Regions from separate parts of the Staphylococcus equorum genome, predicted to be linked through region 2. Evidence: predicted binding sites of a transcription regulator. Region 2 holds the regulator's gene; the other holds the start of a gene.
The links. The regulator Rex, encoded in region 2, represses fermentation and respiration genes when NADH is low (regulators of the CRP and FNR family bind a similar motif). The targets are predictions, from matches to a motif close to TTGTGAAATATTTCACAA.
Positions count from the first base shown of each region.

Region 1: a site for Rex is predicted at 1,414-1,431, ahead of PYW44_RS05470 (L-lactate dehydrogenase). Genes of this name have one in related genera too.

Region 1 covers NZ_CP118982.1:1,109,277-1,112,637, forward strand. Annotated here, with positions in the region: gene PYW44_RS05460 (proline dehydrogenase family protein) at 1-188, opposite strand, end outside; gene PYW44_RS05465 (alpha/beta fold hydrolase) at 453-1,277, shown strand; gene PYW44_RS05470 (L-lactate dehydrogenase) at 1,528-2,484, shown strand; gene PYW44_RS05475 (transcriptional regulator, SarA/Rot family) at 2,634-3,035, shown strand; gene mnmM (tRNA 5-(aminomethyl)-2-thiouridylate-methyltransferase MnmM) at 3,340-3,361, opposite strand, start outside.
Region 2 covers NZ_CP118982.1:949,048-952,408, reverse strand. Annotated here, with positions in the region: gene PYW44_RS04490 (YeeE/YedE family protein) at 1-870, opposite strand, end outside; gene PYW44_RS04485 (redox-sensing transcriptional repressor Rex) at 1,089-1,736, opposite strand; gene PYW44_RS04480 (ABC-F family ATP-binding cassette domain-containing protein) at 1,881-3,361, shown strand, end outside.

The DNA of each region.
Region 1 (3,361 bases), 160 kb from region 2:
TCTCCAAGGCAATCTACAGTAACTGTAATTCCCTTGCTGTTTAGACGTTCAATTGTGTTTAATAAGGCTTCGATTGTATTGCCAGCAACCACTTTATTAGCACCGAGCATTGGACCGATTTCCTTAGCAGTCTTATTTAAAAAAGGGTTGTTAGATAACCCGATAAAAAAATTTTTCACAATTGGCATATTAATTCCTCCCATTCTGCTTACAGCTGATCTTTCAATATAAGTGTAGCATGAATCTAAAGGGAATGAAATCGTTTACAATAGAATATATTACACTTTATTTTATTAAATACACTTATAGCAAAGTGTTGATTATAAGATGCTTTTTATTTTTAAAACAAATTGAGTTTTTCACGTCCATGGCTATCTTTAAAATGGAAAAAGTACATCATATTTTGATACAATAAATATAATGAAATTTAACGAGAAGGGGAAGTATGTATTATGTGGAAATGGGAAACCGAAAAGGAAGCTAAAGGTGTCGTTGTAATTGCACATAACATGCTTGAACATACGGGAAGATACGCATATGTAATTACGATGCTTCGCCGAAATGGATATCATGTTATTATGGGCGATTTACCTGGCCAAGGGCAAACGTCACGTTCTAACAAAGGTCAAATTGACAGTTTTGATGTATATCATGAGCATATTTTAGAGTGGATTAGAATAGCGAATGAGTATAAAATACCTACTTACGTGTTAGGTGTCGGTTTAGGTGGTTTAATTACACTTAATTTACTTGAAAAAGTAGAAGTACCAATTGAAGGTTTGATGCTTTTATCTCCACTTTTAGAATTTAAAAAGAGTAATAAATCTCGTAAAGATAAAATAATTTCAAATATAGGTAAAGTAGCTAAAGATACAAGATTTAAAGTGGGAATCACGGTTGAAGACTTAACACGAAACGAAGAAGTAATTGAAGAAATAAAAAATGACCAGTTGATGTTGCAGAAAGTAACTTATCACTGGTATAAACAAATCATAGAAATTATGAAAGAAACAGTAACACATTTAACTGATATTAAACCGTTACCACTACTGTTAATGTATGGTCTAGAAGATCAAGTTGCAGATACATCAACAATGGAATTAATTAAAGACAAAGTGAAAACGGATGAATTATATTTCAAAGCATGGGAAGGACTTTATCATGAGGTACATAATGAACCCGAAAGAGATGAAGTAATGAGATATATATTGGCATTTTTAAATAATAGTGCAAGCAATAACGGCTTTATTGTACATGATGAACATGAAGTATCTTAATTAAAAGCATCACCACACTAAAATAGAGTAAGAAAAGCGTCAGATACCATAAAATGTTATCTGACGCTTTTCTTATAAAATATCATTTAGAATAAAGAGTATGTACCACGCTATAATGAAGGTTGTTGAAATAATTTTGTGAAATAAATCACAATTTTATTGAAAAACTCATAGAATACTGTTATATTTATATTGTGAAATAAATCATAAATAATAACTTAACGATTGAATACGTGAGGAGCGTCATATAATGAAACAAGTTAAAAATAATAAAGTAGTTTTAATAGGTGATGGGGCAGTAGGCTCAAGTTATGCTTTTGCGTTAGTAGCTCAAGGTGTTGCAGATGAATTAGTAATTATTGATTTAGACGAAGAAAAAGTTAAGGGCGACGTCATGGATTTAAATCACGGTGCGCCATATGGTGATTCACCAGTGAAAATCAAAGCAGGTACATATAATGAATGTACAAATGCAGATTTAGTCGTCATTACTGCTGGTGCAGCTCAAAAACCAGGTGAAACACGCTTAGATCTTATTGAAAAAAACACCAAAATTTTTAAAGGAATTGTTTCTGAAGTTATGAAATCTGGATTCGATGGTATTTTCTTAATTGCTACAAATCCAGTAGATGTCTTAACATATGTGACATACAAAGTATCAGGTTTACCAAAAGAAAAAGTGATAGGTTCTGGTACAATTTTAGATACAGCACGTTTTAAATATGAGTTAGCTGAAGAATTTGGCGTTTCATCAGGAAGCGTGCATGGTCAAATTATCGGTGAACATGGTGATTCAGAATTAGCGGTATGGTCTCAAGCTAATATTGCTGGTCAATCTTTATATCAACTTTTAAAAGATGATCCTGAAAAGCAACACAGAGTTGAAGAGATTTTTACAAACACGCGTGATGCAGCTTACGATATAATACAAGCAAAAGGTGCGACGTATTATGGGATTGCAATGGGGTTACTACACATTACTAAAGCAATTTTAAATAATCAAAATGTTGTATTAACAGTTTCTAGTTATTTAGAGGGTGAATACAACCAAGAAGAAGTCTATATTGGTGTACCAACACAAGTAAATAAAGAAGGTGCTGTAAAAGTTTTTGAAATGCCTCTAGACAGCCATGAGCGCAAGTTATTCGAAAAATCAGCCACTATTTTGAAAGAAATGCAAAATAAAATAACTCATATAATTGCATAATTCATAGTTTAAATTTAAACTGTATATAAGATTAATTTTATTAAAAATTCTAATGTTAATTCAGTGAAGAATTTATTTACTAAGAATGATGTTTTTTGATAAATTAATTTTACATGTTTAACTTTATACTATGATTGGGGGATTATTCTATGGGGAAGACATTTACTGATAATGTTGATGGTGTTTTAAGATTAGAAATGGTGTTGAATGACATCGAAGATATCTTTAACAAAGTTCAAAAGCAGTACAAGATGTCGAAAGAAGAAATTTTGATTCTTTTAACACTTTGGAAAGAAGGATCGATGACTTTAAAGGAAATGGATGATTTTGTACACATTAAATCTTATAAGCGTACAAGAACTTATAATGATTTAGTGGAAAAAGCGTGGATCATTAAAGAAAGACCACAAAATGACGAACGTACAGTTATCATTCATTTCAATGAAGATTTAAAAGCGCAACGGGAAAGCCTTTTAAATTTCTTCAAAGAAGAAATTGAATCAAAATCAACTAGCATTCAAACTAGTCTTAAATCTATCATTAACTTATAGGGAATAAGCAAAGCCTCGGTAGTCAAATACCGAGGCTTTTGTTTGTCTTTTTTATTTTATTATAAATAAGGTTTGTGCATACTTTCCTCAGGGCTAGCTTTAGCCTGTAGTCTTTAGCTCATTCCTTCCACACAGAAGTCGTGCTAAATCATTGATAGTAATTAAAAATCTCAAACAAACTAAACGTAAATAATACAAGTTTGGTTTGTTTGAGATTTAAAATAGTTATTTTATCTTCGAATAAATTGTTAATAACCGTGGTTGCGTTAAGAAATATACCTTGAAATCATGGGGTATTCACAGTCTAAATTTTTTCAAGTGCACAG
Region 2 (3,361 bases):
ACCGATAACACTATTACGTATTGTCTTTTTATCAGGCATTCTCCATTTGAATTCTTTAGCACCTTTCGCAGCAATATAAGAACCAACGAATATACCTAGAACAAGGAATACACCCCAGTCTATCAATTTCAAGTCACCAGTTACAAAAAACTGAACTATATTTGCAGATGGTGTTGTAATACCAAGTCCATACATTCTTCCTGTTGATTCACTTACAGGCCACGCGATTAAAGCAATTAGCCCAACAGCAATTGCTGCAACAAATGGGTGATATTTTTTCTCGAATAAATAATGTCTTATACCTGTATATTTTTGCTTTAATTTTGGTATAGCAAATTTAGGTTTTGGTTTACGTAACGTTTTTACAACAAGAAGAATCGTGATGATTGTAAGTAACGCGACCCAAACCCATGTTGGTATACCTGTCGTTTGTGCCATACTTGAATTTACATTTGTCGGTTTGTTCACACCATTCATTAATGGTAACAGCAAACCAAACTTTGTTGCCGCTGCAGTGAAACCATAGGCAATAAGTGCCATCCAGCTACCTATTAAACCTTCTCCAGCTCTATACCACGTACCTGTAGCACAACCTCCAGATAAAATAATACCAATACCAAATATAAATGAACCTATTACAGTTCCAATAATTGGATACGTAGATTCTGGAATTTCTACTAAGCCTGTTGATGTTAAAATTAATAACCCAATACTTTGTACGGAAATTGCAATTAACAATGCATAAAACATTTTATTGCTTTTTTGAACGTACATATCTCTAAATCCACCAGCTAAACAAAATCGCGTTCTTTGCATAACAAAGCCTAAAAGCGCACCAACGATTAGTCCACTGATTACTAACCACGTCATATTATTACCTCTTTCCCGATAAAATCAATATGATTTATCATATTAAACTTTTCATTAAATATCAAGCCCATTTGCTTATATTTTATAAAGTGTTAATTGTGAAAATAACTGTAGTTGTTAGTAATCGTATAACTAAATACAAAAACTAGCTTTTTTAAACACTCACCACTTAACGTGTATCTCGTGTAAATAAAAAAGCTAGCCTATTTTCATACGCTTTATTTGTTACTATAATTTTTCATAAAGAATAGTAAAGATTGTAATTCAATACCCAAGTCAATATGATGTACTTGAACATCCGATGGTGTCAGAACACGACTTGGTGTAAAGTTCAAAATACCTTTTACACCTGTTTTTACTAAAGTATCAGCAACGTGCTGCGCTACTTCTTCAGGTGTAGTTAAAATCACTACATCAATATGTTCTTGTGCTAATATATCCGTAATTTTATCAAACGGACTGACTGTTACTTTCCCTATTTGCGTCCCTATAATTTCATCTCGTATATCAAAAGCTTCCGTTATTGTCATCTCATCATGTATTGAGAAGTTGTATGTTAATAATGCTTTCCCTAAATTCCCAACACCTACAATTGCAATTTTTATCTCGTCATTTTCACTTATCTCATTTTTAAAAAAATGTAATAAGCTATCTATATTATAGCCATAGCCTTTCTTGCCTAATTCACCAAAATATGAAAAATCACGACGAATCGTTGCAGAATCAATGTTCAAACCCTCACTTATAGTTTTTGAATTAACTCTATCTATGCCTTTAGATTTCAAAGTATTGACGAATCTATAATACAACGGTAAACGTTTCAATGTGGCACGAGGAATCTTTTCGCTTTGATTAGCCAAGACCATGTCCCCCTATTTCATTATCTATTGCTGATTTATCTTATAATCACTACAACATTATACATTATTGAATAATAAAAATAAACAATGATAGTTTTAACCACGCGTTGAATACTGTAGAATGATAATGAATAGAGAGGTGCAAATCGGATGATATTATTACAACTCAATGACTTAACTAAATCATTCGACGGAGAAGATATTTTTAATAATGTAGATTTTGAAGTTAAAACTGGTGAACGTATTGGTATCGTTGGACGTAATGGTGCCGGAAAATCTACTTTAATGAAAATCATTGCTGGCGTCGAGACATATGATAGCGGTCAAGTTTCAAAAAGCAAAAATCTCAAGCTTGGTTATCTAACACAACAAATGACTTTAAATACGAATCAAACTGTTTTTGATGAAATGTCGAAACCATTTGAAAGTATGAAAAAATTAGAATTAGAAATGAAATTTGAGACGGACTGGTTAGCGCAACATGCTGATGAATATGATACTGAGTCATATAAGACACACATCGATCGCTATGAGTCTTTATCTAATCAATTTGAACAACAAGAAGGTTATCAATATGAAAGTAAGATTAAAACTGTACTACACGGTTTGAATTTTAGTGAAGCGGATTTTAATCGTCCTATTAATGATTTTAGTGGCGGTCAAAAGACTAGGTTATCTTTAGCCCAAATGTTACTTAGCGAACCTGATTTACTATTACTTGATGAACCTACAAACCATTTAGATATGGAAACAACGCAATGGTTGGAAAGTTATCTTAATTATTTCAAAGGCGCTATCGTCATTATCAGTCACGATAGATATTTCTTAGATAAAATTGTCAATCAAATTTATGACGTTGCGCTCGGCGATGTACAACATTACGTAGGTAACTATGGACAATTTATAGAGCAAAGAGATAAATATTATGAAAAACGTATGCAAGAATATGAAAGTCAACAAGCTGAAATTAAAAAACTTGAAACATTTGTAGAGAAAAACATCGCTCGTGCTTCAACTACGGGCATGGCAAAAAGCCGAAGGAAAATGTTGGAAAAAATGGAAAGAGTTAACAAACCTATGATTGATGCTAAAAGCGCCAATATCCAATTCGATTTTGATAGAAATACTGGAAACGATGTATTTCATATTAAAAATCTAGAAATTGGATATGAGGAAGCCATAACAAAAGGCATTAATATCGAAGCCACGAAGGGAGACCATATTGCAATCATTGGTCCTAATGGTATTGGGAAGTCTACTTTAATCAAAACAGTCGCCGGTCTCCAACAAAAGATTAGTGGAGAAATTACTACAGGTGCAAATTTAAAAGTTGGTTATTACGATCAAAAACAAGCTGAATTTAAATCAAACAAAACAATCCTTGATTATTTATGGGACCAATATCCAACAATGAATGAAAAAGATATTCGAGCTGTCTTAGGTCGTTTCTTATTTGTACAAGATGATGTCAAAAAAATCATCAATGACTTGTCTGGTGGAGAAAAAGCGCGTCTTCAACTTGCTCTACTGATGCTAGAGCGTAACAATGTACTTATTTTAGATGAACCAACTAACCATCTAGACATAGACTCTAAAGAGATGCTTGAACAAGCATTGTCAGATTTTAAAGG